DNA from 2 places in the Pseudomonas sp. MM213 genome. Region 1 is predicted to be linked to the other one. Evidence: riboswitches for the same ligand, from Rfam matches in the RefSeq annotation. Region 1 holds a riboswitch; the other holds the start of a gene.
The links. A riboswitch is a leader RNA that binds a small molecule or an ion and turns the genes downstream of it on or off. The one in region 1 is predicted to bind cobalamin.
Positions count from the first base shown of each region.

Region 2: it holds a riboswitch for cobalamin, as region 1 does, so the genes downstream of both, K5R88_RS03900 (CbtB domain-containing protein) here and cobO (cob(I)yrinic acid a,c-diamide adenosyltransferase) in region 1, are expected to answer to the same signal.

Region 1 covers NZ_CP081943.1:6,517,166-6,524,104, reverse strand. Annotated here, with positions in the region: gene bluB (5,6-dimethylbenzimidazole synthase) at 1-148, opposite strand, end outside; gene K5R88_RS29725 (cobyrinate a,c-diamide synthase) at 145-1,545, opposite strand; gene cobO (cob(I)yrinic acid a,c-diamide adenosyltransferase) at 1,542-2,153, opposite strand; cobalamin riboswitch at 2,235-2,469, opposite strand; gene K5R88_RS29715 (hypothetical protein) at 2,624-3,208, shown strand; gene K5R88_RS29710 (PQQ-dependent sugar dehydrogenase) at 3,277-4,590, shown strand; gene K5R88_RS29705 (class I SAM-dependent methyltransferase) at 4,710-5,363, opposite strand; gene K5R88_RS29700 (C40 family peptidase) at 5,379-5,915, opposite strand; gene K5R88_RS29695 (C40 family peptidase) at 6,136-6,762, opposite strand.
Region 2 covers NZ_CP081943.1:823,080-830,018, forward strand. Annotated here, with positions in the region: gene K5R88_RS03875 (fatty acid cis/trans isomerase) at 1-861, shown strand, start outside; gene nfuA (Fe-S biogenesis protein NfuA) at 1,213-1,797, shown strand; gene cobM (precorrin-4 C(11)-methyltransferase) at 1,978-2,724, opposite strand; gene K5R88_RS03890 (cobalamin biosynthesis protein) at 2,807-3,220, opposite strand; gene K5R88_RS03895 (CbtA family protein) at 3,217-3,921, opposite strand; gene K5R88_RS03900 (CbtB domain-containing protein) at 3,933-4,127, opposite strand; cobalamin riboswitch at 4,248-4,475, opposite strand; cobalamin riboswitch at 4,654-4,865, shown strand; gene cobW (cobalamin biosynthesis protein CobW) at 4,962-6,029, shown strand; partial or broken gene cobN (cobaltochelatase subunit CobN) at 6,033-6,939, shown strand, end outside.

The DNA.
Region 1 (6,939 bases):
CGCTTGGCGCCTGGTGCGCGGCGTCGAGCAGGCGCCGGAGCAACTCGGGTTCGACGGTGCCGCCGCTGAAGTGGCGCATGTCGCGGCGTTCGGCGATGGCTCGGTAGACCGCTTCGCGTTCGGCCTGACTGAATGCGTTGTCAGTCATGGCCTCTTCGCGAGCAGGCTCGCTCCCACATTTGAGGCTGTACCACCTGAAGAAACGCGGTCCCCTGTGGGAGCGAGCCTGCTCGCGATGGCGGTCTGAAGGTCAGGCGCAAACAACGCGGCAATCGCGGTCGGATTCGACGGAAAATAAAAATGCACATAAGAAGCGGTCATCCGCCCCTCACGATAAACCGCCTCCGCCCCACGCCCGCCATTCGGGCTCATACCACGAGCAATCGGCTCAAGCTCGGTGCTGGTCAGCGAGTGATGATAGGTATGCCCGCGCAGCGAACCTTCCGGCAAGTCAACCGCCTGCAACGCCAGCGCCGCCAATCGTTTCTGCATCACCGCATCACCGGTCAGCAAACCAACCAGCTCCGCCCGCGTGCCTTCGACATCGGTCAGCGAATCGAGCAAATACAACATGCCGCCACACTCGGCCAGCAAGGGTTTACCCACCGCGTGATGAGCGCGGATGGCGTTGAGCATTTGAGTATTCCGAGACAGCGCCACATGGTGCAATTCCGGGTAGCCGCCCGGCAGATAGAGGCTGTCAGCCTCCGGCAATTGGGTGTCGCGGATCGGCGAGAAGAATGACAATTCGGCGCCCATGGCCCGGAGCAAATCCAGGCTCGCACCGTAGGTGAAAGCGAACGCCTCATCACGGGCCACGGCGATTCGGACACCGGCCAGCAACGGCTCGGCGGCGATCACTTCTGGAGCGGCGAATTCCACAGGCGGTGGCAGCGTAACGTCGCAGCTGTTGGCCAGCGATTCGGCCGCCGCGTCGAGGCGCAGGTCGAGGTCATTCAGCTCGCTGGCTTGCACCAGACCAAGATGCCGACTCGGCAGCTCGATCCCGGTTTCCCGGGACAACGCGCCGTACCAGCGCAAGCCTTCGGTCAGGCTGCCTTCGAGCAATTGCGCATGGCGCAAGGTGCCCACGCGGTTGGCCAGCACGCCGGCGAACGGCAAGTCCGGCTGATACTTCGCCAGCCCCAGCGCCAGCGCACCAAAGGTCTGCGCCATCGCCGTGCCGTCGATCACCCCGAGCACCGGCACACCAAAGTGCCGCGCCAGATCGGCGCTGGACGGCGTGCCGTCGAACAGGCCCATGACACCTTCGATCAGGATCAGGTCCGCTTCACCGGCGGCTTCCCACAACAGTCGACGACTTTCCTGCTCGCCGACCATCCACATGTCCAGTTGATACACCGGCGCACCGCTGGCGCGCTCGAGAATCATCGGGTCGAGAAAGTCCGGGCCGCATTTGAACACGCGCACCTTGCGTCCCTGATTGCGATGCAAACGGGCCAGCGCGGCGGTGACGGTGGTCTTGCCCTGACCGGAGGCCGGCGCGGCAATCAAGACCGCCGGGCAATGACGTGGTTGATTCACAGCTCGACGCCTTTTTGCGCTTTGATCCCGGCCTGGAAAGCGTGTTTGATGACGCCCATTTCAGTGACAGTGTCAGCCAGCTCGATCATTTCCGGCTTGGCGCCGCGACCCGTGACGACCACGTGTTGCATCGGCGGACGCGCCTGCAAGTCGCTGAGCACCTGATCGAGGTCAAGGTAGCCGTGCTTGAGGGCGATGTTCAGTTCATCGAGCACCACCAGGCCAATCGACGGATCGCGCAACAGTTCGCGGGACACTTCCCACGCGGCTTCGGCGGCGGCGATGTCACGCTGGCGGTCCTGGGTTTCCCAGGTAAAGCCCTCGCCCATCACATGAAAACGCACCTGCTCCGGGAAGCGTCGGAAGAACAACTCTTCGCCCGTGCTGCTGCGCCCCTTGATGAACTGCACCACGCCGCACTGCATGCCGTGGCCCATCGAGCGGGCGAGCATGCCGAAAGCCGAGCTGCTTTTGCCCTTGCCGTTACCGGTCAGCACCAGCAGCAGGCCGCATTCATTCGGGGAGTTGGCGATGCGTTCGTCGATCACGGCTTTTTTGCGCAGCATACGCGCCAGATGGCGTTCGTCACGATCGGGAGTATCAGTCATGGGGGAGCTCTCCGTTGAGGCTGGATAACGGCGGGCAGGCACAAGAATAGACGGCAAGAAGCCTGGCATCGCCCACCGTGATGCCGCTGAATGGATCAGGCCGGTCTCCGGGCTCATGAGCGGCGTTTCGCCTGACTGCGCGCCTTCCCATATCGACATTCGACACAGTGGCTCAAGGCGCAGCCTTCACTCATTTACCGTTGCGGGGGCAGCGCCGGGATCGTGACTGTTCATGAATTGAACGAGCGCACTCACCGGCTTCCCTGTTTCACTCTGTCGACCGACGCCACAGAGCACCTGAAACAAGCCGCGAAGGTTAGAGGGTTGGGGGTGGAGCGTCAATTAAAGCCGGGAGACCGTCGGGCGAATAACTGCCGTCGATCAATAAAATGACGCCAATCTTGTGCCACACTCCTAGCAGTGATATCAAAGCGCCACAACCTGACAACACAATAACAAGGGTGAGCCACATGCAAGGCATGACCATCAGCAATCCGAAGCTGGAATTCCTGCGCCCGGTGCTGGAGCGCTGGTTTGACTGTATCGACCGCTACAACGCGGTGCGCGGCGATAACGACACGCCTTACTGGTACGACGAAAAAGCCAACCTCGGCTTGCTCTCGGCTGCCGCGTGGATGGCGGAAATGGTCACGCTGCAGAACACACCCACCCGCAAACAAAACGAGGAAGGCGAACGCAACGCCCGCGCCGACCTGTTCATCGCCAGCAGCGAAGAACGCGCCTTCCTCCAGACCACCCAGCGTTGGCCACGGGTCAACAGCTTGAACCTGACGCAGGCCCTGGCCGATATCACCAGCGACGCCAAGCGCATCAGCTACGCCAGCGACCTGAAACTCGGCTGCCTGTTCGTCGCCCCGCAAAAGGCCCAGCACGGCGCCACGCCGGAAGAACTTCAGGACATGGTCGACGACCTGCAAAAGGAACACAGCTGCGCGGTCGCCTGGTATTTCCCCTACGCCTACCGCAAGTTGCGCAACGAAGCGGGCAACTATCATCCCGGCATCGCCGTACTGTTCAAGGAAGCCCGCGGCTGACCGGTTGAACCATCGCGGGTTTGCACTTCTCTATTGATCAGGTCACTGCATTTATAGGGAAGATCAGCATGCACAAGCCCCGGCTCGTTCTCGTCATCGCCCTCACAGGAGGGCTCGCTGCCTGCAGCGAGACCTCCACCCTGCAAGTCTCCGACGGCACCGGCCCGTCCCCTCGACTGCCAGAACCGAACAAGACCCTGATCCCGACAGTGAACATCGCCCCGGCAATCGGCTGGCCGGACGGCGCGAAACCCACGGTGGCAGCGGGTACGCAAGTGGCGGCATTTGCTGAAAACCTCGATCACCCGCGTTGGCTCTACGTGCTGCCGAACGGCGACGTGCTCGTCGCCGAAACCAATGCGCCGCCCAAACCCGATGATGGCAAAGGCGTTAGAGGCTGGGTCATGAAGAAAGCCATGGGCCGCGCCGGTGCCGGCGTCCCGAGCCCGAACCGCATCACGTTGCTGCGCGACAAAGACCACGACGGCATCGCCGAAACTCGCACGGTGTTCCTGGAAAACCTCAATTCGCCCTTCGGCATGACCCTGGTCGGCAACGACCTGTATGTCGCCGACACGGACCGCTTGCTGCGATTTCACTACCAGGACGGCGCCACGACCATCAAGTCGCCGCCGATCAAAGTGGTTGATCTGCCGGGCGGCACGCTGAATCACCACTGGACCAAAAACGTGATCGCCAGCAAGGACGGCAGCAAGCTGTACGTCACGGTGGGCTCCAACAGCAACGTCGCCGAAAACGGCATGGATCAGGAAGAAGGTCGCGCGGCGATCTGGGAAGTGGATCGCGCCACCGGCAAGCATCGAATTTTCGCCTCGGGCCTGCGCAATCCCAACGGCATGGCCTGGGAACCGCGGAGCGGCGCGTTGTGGACGGCGGTCAACGAGCGGGATGAAATCGGCAGCGACCTGGTGCCGGACTACATCACCTCGGTCAAGGACGGCGGGTTCTATGGCTGGCCTTACAGCTACTACGGCCAGCACGTCGACATTCGCGTCGAGCCGCAAAACCCGGACCTGGTGGCCAAGGCCATTGCTCCGGACTACGCGGTCGGCCCGCATACCGCCTCACTGGGTCTGACGTTCGCTGAAGGCAACAGGCTGCCAGCGCAATTCAAGGAAGGCGTGTTCATTGGCCAGCATGGTTCATGGAACCGCAAGCCGCACAGTGGCTACAAAGTGATTTTCGTGCCGTTCAGTGCCGGCAAACCGAACGGAAGCCCGGTTGATGTGCTCACGGGTTTCCTCAATGACGAGGAAAAAGCCATGGGCCGGCCGGTGGGTGTGGTGATTGATCAGCAGGGAGATTTGCTGGTGGCGGATGATGTGGGGAATAAGGTGTGGCGGGTGTCGGCAACCCAGTAACTACGCCACACACATACCCTGTAGGAGCAAGCTTGCTCGCGATAGCGGTGCATCAGGCAACATCAATGTTGGATGTACTGCCCTTATCGCGAGCAAGCTCGCTCCCACAGGGATCAGCGTTACCGCTTGCGGCAGAGGGTTAAACCATCGCCCAGCGGCAACAACGACAGATCCACACGCGAGTCATCCTTCAAGGCGCGATTGAGCGCCTGGATAGCGCGAGTGTCTGCGCTTTCGGGATTCGGCTCCAGCACCCTCCCGCTCCACAGGGTGTTATCGAACACCGCCAGGCCACCGACGCGCAGCAGACGCAGCGCGTGCTCCAGGTAGGCCGGATAGTTGGCCTTGTCGGTATCAATGAAAATCAAATCGAATTGACCGGGTTGATCCAGCCGAGCCAGGGTTTCCAGCGCAGGCGCCAGGCGCAGGTCAATTCGTTCGGCGACGCCCGCTTCCTTCCAGTAACGGAGCGCCGTGGCGTTGTAGTCGCCGGGGATATCACAGCAAATCAGCGAACCGTCATCCGGCAATGCCGCCGCCATGCACAACGCGCTGTAACCGGTGAAGGTGCCGACTTCCAGCAAACGCCTCGCGCCGGTGAGCTTCACCAGCAATGCGAGGAACTGCCCCTGCTCCGGCGCCACCTGCCAGCGCGCCATCGGCAGCGCCTGGGTTTCATCGCGCAAACGCTTGAGCAGCGGCGTTTCCCTAAGGGAAACGTCGAGCAGGTATTGATACAGGGAATCGTCGATATTGAGTGTGCGGGCGGTCATGACGACCTCTGCGAACTAGGGGTTACGCGCCAGATGCTCGGGTTGCAGAACACGCTTGGCGCTCAGGTAAGCTTTCTGCCAATACGCTTTGGACAAGCTGTCGAGCTTCACCGTGCCGCCAGTGGCTGGCGCATGGACGAAACGACCTTCGCCAACGTAGATCCCGGCATGGCTGACCTGGGAGCCGCCATTGGTGGCGAAGAAAACCAGGTCGCCGGTTTGCAAGCCTTCCTTGCCGACATTGGCTGCCTGCATGCTGATCATCTCGCGCGTGGTGCGTGGCAGGGAAATGCCCGTCACGTCACGGTAGACATAACCGATCAGACCGCTGCAATCGAACCCGGAATCTGGCGTATTGCCGCCCCAGCGATAAGGCGTGCCCACGAGGCCCAAGGCGCGAAACAACACGTCTTCCGCCTCAGGCGAAAAGGGTTGCGCGGAGCCGAAGACAATGGGTGCGCGAACCACCGGCGCAGGTGGCGGTGTGCGGCTGGCGCAGGCACTGAGCAGCGCTGCGAAGAACATGAGTGCGAGGCGGGCCGACATCGTCATAAGCAGAACATCCTGATCTGGCTGCGGCTTTTTCCACCGGAAAGGCAGAAAAGAAAACCGCCTGCGCAGGACGCAGGCGGTTTGCCATCAATAATAGATCAGGATTCTAGCGGGTACGCGGCAAACTTCAAGTAAGACTTTAAGTTCGCCTTACAAACTGTCCGCCTACTCTGTTGCAGAGAGGCCGTTGCCGCCACTGATGTGGCGACAGGCTGGACAATTACTTGCGTGCAGTGACCACGGTCGGGGCCATCGCAAGTGCGCGCTTGGCTTCGATGAAGGTTTTGCTCCAGTAGCTGTCGCCCAGGCTATCGACCCGGACACCACCGCTTTTGCGGCTGCTGGAGTGGATGAACTGGTTGTCACCCAGGTAGATCCCGGCGTGACTGACACGACCGCGGCGACCATTGGTGGCGAAGAACAGTAGATCGCCCGGCTTGAGCGCGCTACGGGAAACCAGTGGCGCGTCAACGTTGATCATTTCGCGAGTGGAACGCGGCAGGTTCATGCCGGCCTCTTCACGAAACAGGTAACCGATGAAGCCGCTGCAATCGAAGCCAGCCTCGGAGGTGCCGCCGAAACGGTAACGGGTACCGATCAAGGACATGCCACGCTCGAGGATGCTGTCGGCCAGAACCGGAAGCTGGTAGGACTTGCCGTCGGCGAAGTCTGCCAGTTCTTTATCGGTGGCCAGCTCTTCCTGGAAAAGAACGGAAGAAGATTGCGCAGTAACTGAATTTTTAACCTGCTGTTGTTGCTCTTGCTGGGACACTGGAGAGTGAGCAGCGCAACCGAACAACAGGGTGACGAGTGCGAGAGGCACGAGGGGTGCGAAGCGATTTAGCATGGGCACGACCGTGGCTGATAGTTGTAAAGAAGCCGAGACTATGCCCGCTATCAACCTCATTTGCAAATTCAATCGAACTTTATGTGACTTCTTGGTTTCGCGTTTACATCTAAGCGCTTAAGCCCCATTTAGACGCTCGCGCAGCCTGCCCCGTGCAGGAAAGCGGATTTTGTGGCG
Region 2 (6,939 bases), 1.1 Mb from region 1:
TGGCTGTTCGATTTCCCGTTGCTGGAGCGCACCTATTATCAGTTGGCGGTCAACTTTGACGTGTACGGCAACGTTTCCCATCAAGCGCAGACGCGCCTGTATTTCGACCTGATCCGGAATGGCGCCGAGCAGAATTTCCTGCGCCTGATGCCCGCCGATTCACGCGACGACTATCTCGACGACTGGTACCAGAGCAGCGGTAAATTCAAGATGTGGCTGGATTACGAGGCCATCGACAACGACAAGCCGACGGCACTGAACCTCGACGAAAAAGACCCGAAACGCGACTTTTCCATGCAACTGCTGGCCCGTTACGGTGAGCTCAATGCCAAGCCCGATCCGATCAACCGCTGCGACGGGGCCTATTGCTCGCGGCCGAACATCGACCCGGATTTGCAGAGCGCCGAGCAGGCCTTGAGTCGCCTGACCTCACGGCCCGCCGCCGGGCTGAAGGTTATTGATCAACTGCCGGAAGCGACGATGTTGCGTATCGAAGCCGCGAGCGGCAACCGCGAGGTTTATAGCCTGTTGCGCAACCGCGCACACAGCAACGTCGCATTCCTGCTCGGTGAGTCGCTGCGTTATCAGCCGGGGCTCGACACGCTCACGATCTTTCCGGGTGTGCTCAGCAGCTATCCGAACTTCATGTTCAACATTCCCGCCGATCAGGTACCAGCCTTTGTCGAGGCGATGGAAAACGCCAAGGATGCCAATCGCTTCGAGAAAATCGTCGAACGCTGGGGGAATCGCCGCAGTCACCCGCAATTCTGGTTCTACTTCCATGACCTGAGCCGGTACGTCCACGAAACCGACCCGGTGGAAGAGGGCGTGCTGGACATGAACCGCTACGAGAATCTTTGATCTTTTGACAGCGGGCCGGTGCCGGTCTCTATGGGCGCCGCCCCCCTGTAGGAGCCGGCTTGCTGGCGATAGCGTCCTTGAAATCACATTGATGTTGAATGTGACGCCGCCATCGCCAGCAAGCCGGCTCCTACAGGGGGTGGAGTGCCCGCCGTGTGCGCCGTGACCATTGGTTTGAGGTTGTGGGCAAATTTTGAATGGGTGGCGAAATGCAGCTATTGGTGGCTTAAAGCCCGGATTGACGGCGAATCACCGGGCCCTGGCGCGCTGGCGCTTTCCCGACAAAAATACTAGGACTTTGTGCGGCGCGATGATTGGCGTAAACTGCGCCCAAGCCTGCGAGGAGTTTCCATGACCGCTATTACCATTACCGACGCCGCCCACGATTACCTGGCTGATCTGCTCTCCAAGCAGAACACCCCGGGCATCGGCATCCGCGTCTTCATCACCCAGCCTGGCACCCAGTACGCCGAAACCTGCATTGCTTATTGCAAGCCGGGCGAAGAAAAACCCGAAGACACTGCGCTGGGGCTGAAAAGCTTCACTGCTTACATCGACTCGTTCAGCGAAGCTTTCCTGGACGATGCGGTTGTCGACTACGCCACCGACCGCATGGGCGGCCAGCTGACCATCAAGGCGCCTAACGCCAAAGTCCCGATGGTCAACGCCGACAGCCCGATCAACGAGCGCATCAACTACTACCTGCAAACCGAGATCAACCCGGGGCTCGCAAGCCACGGCGGTCAGGTCAGCCTGATCGATGTGGTCGATGACGGCATCGCCGTGTTGAAGTTCGGCGGCGGTTGCCAGGGCTGCGGCCAGGCAGACGTCACCCTGCGTGAAGGCATCGAGCGCACCTTGCTCGAGCGCATTCCCGAGCTCAAGGGTGTTCGTGACGTGACTGACCACACGCAGAAAGAAAACGCCTACTACTAAGGTGTTCGCTGCGACATGAAAAACGGCGCCCCGTGAGCGCCGTTTTTTTATGGGTGAAATTCATTGGCCCCATCGTCGGAACGCCGCCCGGAGCCGGCTCACTCCCACATTAGATCTGTGGCGGACACAAATCCCCTGTGGGAGCGAGCCGGCTCCGGGCGGCGCTCCGACGATGGGGGCCTATGGCCGATACAAATGTGCATGCCCGGCGCGATACAGCGACGACTCACTAAAGTGATCACTGCCCAACACCCGACCCACCAGAATCAACGCCGTGCGCCGAAACCCCTTCGCCTCAACCTTCCCGGCAATATCCGCAATCGTCCCCACCACCCAATCCTGATCCGGCCAGGTCGCCCGGTGAATCACCGCAATCGGACAATCCGCGCCGTAATGCGGCAGCAATTCCACCAGGATTTTCTCCAGGTGATTCACCCCCAAATGAATGGCCATGGTCGCCCCATGCTGCGCCAGGCTGCCCAGCTCTTCACCGGCCGGCATCGCGGTCTTGTCGGCGTAGCGGGTCAGGATCACGCTCTGTGACACGTCCGGCAGCGTCAGCTCCGCACCCAACAGCGCTGCACACGCCGCCGTCGCGGTAACACCGGGAATGATTTCAAACGCAATATCGAGTTCGCGCAGGTAACGAATCTGCTCGCCAATCGCGCCATACAGGCTCGGATCGCCGGAATGCACCCGCGCCACATCCTGGCCGTTGGCATGGGCGGTTTTGATCAGCTCGATGATCTGTTCCAGATGCAGTTCGGCGCTGTTGACCACCTGTTCGGCGTTGTGGCCTTCCAGTACGGCGGCGGGCACCAATGAGCCGGCGTAGATGATTACCGGGCAGCTGCGAATCAGCCGCTGCCCTTTGACGGTGATCAGTTCCGGGTCGCCGGGACCTGCGCCAATGAAATAGACGGTCATCGTCGTTTCCTGTCAAAAAAGGGGCTGGGCAAGGCTTCAGATGAAGATTGCTCATGATCGAAGGCGAGGATTATCGGGGATTTTACGCAGCGCAGGCCAATGCCAGGGTCGCCTGGGCATATTTTTGTCGGGAAATCAGCAGTTTTGCCGGCGCCTGGGCCAGTTGTTCTGCAAGGGCGAGGGCGGCGCTTTCTGCTACGCCGTAGCAGCCGGTGCGCTCAAAAGCGATTTCCGAACGGTGGCTGAGTTGCGGTTGATAACCGGCCAGTTCTTCACTGCTGAAGTACGTCAGCGGCAATTCGAGTTGTGCGGCAAGCTCGATCAGGCCCGGTTCGTCGCGCTTCTGGTCGATGCTGGCCAACGCCGTGATCTGCTGAAGTCCGATTTGATGCGCCTGTAATGCCTGATCGAGTAACGCCCGAAGCGTGCTGACGGGGCAGCCGCGCTGGCAGCCCAGGCCGACCACTAACGTCGGCGCTGTGCTGGTGTCGCTCATGCGTGGTATTGACCATCGCTTTTGCGGCGGAACAACCAGGCGCTGATCAGGCCCAGGGCCAGCCAGAATCCGAGGTTGGTCAGCTGCGAAGCGATTTTGAATTGCGTTTCCAGGGCTTGCGGCGCGAGCATCGAGTGCACTTCCGGTTGTGGTGCACCGATCACGTGAGGGACGGCGAGAATCGCCACGCCCAGGATCTTCATCAGCCAGTGGCGGCTGAAAGCGATCAGCGCGATGCCAACGGCGGTGGACGCTGCAGTTCCGATCCACCAGATTTGCCGTTGTGCCAGGTCAGCTGCTGCCGTGCCCGGCAGTTCCGGCGGCAGGCCGAGGGTCGGTGCCAGTACAAACGTCGCGTAACCGGCCAGGCCCCAGAGCAAGCCCTGCGAGGTTTTGGTCGGCGAGCGCAGCGTGTAGAGGCCCGCGAGCATCAGGGCGAAACCGACAGCCACTACCAGGTTGCCGCCAGTCGTCGACAGCACGCGCTGCCAGCCGTCTTCCGGCTCCCAGGCTTCTGCATCGTGGGTGTGAGCGGCGGTACCGGCGGCGTGTTCATGAACTTCAACAGCGGCCGGCTCGGATTTTTCGTAAGTCTCGGCCTGCAGAATCAGCGGAGCGACCCAGAAGCTTTGCAGCAGAGTCAGCAACAGGGCGGCCAGCAGCCCTGTGAAACCTGCGGTTTGCGCAATACGCTTGATCATGTCGACAGGTCTCAATGGCACGGGAAGGCGGAGCTGTGACGGGTATCGTGCGCAGCGTTGTGCACCGCTTCGATGTGCGAGAAACCGGCGAAATACACCAGGCACGCGCCTAGGATCGACGCGCAGACGGCGGCGGTCAGGCGTTGAGCCAGGGTGGTCGTGGTGGTGCTGGTGGATGTGTGGCCGGTGCTGCTGATGATCGACATGGCGCTTCCCTCTGGTCTGTCAGCGGGTGAATAGAGCGCATGGAAGACCCCTGCGAATCGGGCTCGCAGAGATTCAAACAGCGCCCGCCCACCGCGGGTTTGTTATTCAGTGAACGTAATCGTCACTTTGTGTTGCGGGCCGGTCTCCGGGCTCACGAGGGGCTTTGGCGTCAGCCGAAACCTGCAAGCGTCACCTTCCCATGCCGAACTGCTGGCACAGTGGATCTGACGCTTCGCTCGCTTACCGTTGCGGGGGCAGCACCGGACTGACATGGCTTTGAGTAAAGCACATGAATCACCGGTTTCCCGTTTCACCCTGTGAAGGGCACCCGTAACAAGGTGTGTAGGAGAGCATGGGCGGGGGTTGGGCGTCAATTGGCAAGGGTTCTCAACTCGGAACCGAGGTGGATTCTTCGCGGGCAAGCCTCGCTCCTACAGGGGATCGCATTTCTCTGTAGGAGCGAGGCTTGCCCGCGAAGGGGCCGGTACGGGCGCCACAAGACATTGACCCGCCCCCACACCATGCGTAGCCTTGCGCATTCGAGGTTCTTCGGCGTTTGCCGGAGCTAAGAAGGGAACGCGGTCGATGCCGCGGCTGCCCCCGCAACTGTGAACGGTGATGTTCGCTGCCACGCCACTGCAAACCTGTCCAACGGGTTCGCGGAAAGGCGCAGCCAACGCCAGTCTCGCGACAGGCACACCGTCAGCCAGGAGACCTGCCTCGACACGAATTCTCACTACAACCGGGCGGGGTGATCCGGTGGCGAACTCTTCCGCGCGCCTGTCGCTGCGGTCGTCGTCCCGCATGCCCGCCACCTTGCCAAAGGGCATCCGATGAAAACACTGGCCAAACTCCCCGTCACCATCGTTACCGGCTTCCTCGGCTCGGGCAAAACCACCTTGCTGCGGCACATGCTCGATAACGCGCAGGGCCGCCGCATCGCGGTGATCGTCAACGAGTTCGGCGAGCTGGGCATCGACGGCGAAATCCTCAAGCAGTGCTCCATCGGTTGCACCGAAGAAGAAGCCAACGGCCGCGTCTACGAACTGGCCAACGGCTGCCTGTGCTGCACCGTCCAGGAAGAATTTTTCCCGGTGATGCGTGAACTGGTGGCCCGTCGCGGCGACCTCGATCACATTCTGATCGAAACGTCGGGCCTGGCCCTGCCAAAACCTTTGGTCCAGGCCTTCCAGTGGCCGGAAATCCGCAGCGCCTGCACCGTTGACGCGGTGATCACCGTGGTCGACAGCCCGGCCGTGGCGGCCGGCACGTTCGCCGCGTTCCCGGACCAAGTGGATGCCCAGCGCAAACTCGACCCGAACCTGGACCACGAATCGCCGCTGCACGAGCTGTTCGCCGACCAACTGGCCAGCGCCGACCTGGTGATTCTCAACAAGGCCGACCTGATCAGCGCCGAAGACCTGGCCCGCGTACGCCTGGAAGTCGCCGAAGAACTGCCGCCCGCCGTCAAAGTCATCGAAGCCAGCAGCGGTCGCCTGCCACTGGACGTGCTGATCGGTCTCGGCGCCGGCTCCGAAGAACACATCGACAGCCGTCATAGCCACCACGATCATCACCACGACGGCGATGACCATGACGACCACGATCACGACGCGTTCGACTCCATTTCCATCGAACTGCCACAAGCCGACGAAAGCCTGTTGATGGACGCGCTGACGCAATTGGTGGTCAAGCACGGCATCCTGCGGGTCAAGGGTTTCGCGGCGATCCCGAACAAGCCGATGCGTCTGTTGATCCAGGGCGTGGGCACGCGTTTCGACAAGCATTTCGACCGTCAGTGGGGCGCCGACGAAGCGCGCACCACGCGTCTGGTGCTGATCGGCCAGGCGCTCGACGCCGCGCAACTCGAAGCGCAATTGCGCGCCGCGCTCAGCGTTTAACCCATGCACCTGCTCAGGACCCAGCCCGGCGGTTTCGTCTCGGATGACAACATTGCCGACCTTGGACAAACCCCTGCCGAGCTGGTGATCCTGTGCAGCGGCGATTCCAGCCTCGCGCTGCTCGCCGAAGCCGCGCAACAGTTGCCGGACGATTACCCGAGCGTGCGTCTGGCCAACCCGATGCAGGTGCAGAACCACGCCTCGGTCGATTTGTATGTCGACGAAGTGCTGCGCCACGCCAAGGTGATTCTGATCTCGCTGCACGGCGGCATTGCGTATTGGCGTTACGGCGTCGAGCGGTTGGTCGAGCTCTCACAGCGCGGCGTGCAACTGATTCTGGTGCCCGGCGATGATCGCCCGGACCCGGAACTCAGCGACCTGAGCACGGTGGTTGCCGAAGACCGCGACCGGCTTTGGCATTACTTGCGTCAGGGCGGCATGGCCAACGCGCTCGATCTGTTTCGCTGCCTGGCCAATCGCTGGCTGGAGCGCGACTACAAGTGGGCCGAACCGCAAACCCTGCCACGCACAGCGATTTACCATCCACAAAAAAGTCCCGCTGCACTGCAGGATTGGCAAGCCGACTGGCAGGCCGGTCAACCGGTGGCGGCGGTGCTGTTTTACCGCTCGCATTTGCAGGCGGCGAACACCGCGTTCATTGATGTTTTCTGCCAGCGTTTGCAAGCGGCGGGGTTGAATCCCTTGCCGATTGCCGTGGCCAGTCTCAAAGAGCCCGGCTGCCTCTCGGTGGTCGAGGACTGGCTGGATGACGTCGAAGCCTCGGTGATCCTCAACACCACCGGTTTCGCCCAATCCAGCCCCGAAGCGCCGCACTTGCGACCGTTTCGACGCAATATCCCGGTGATCCAGGCCATCTGCGCCCAGGACAACGAACCCGGTTGGCGTGCCA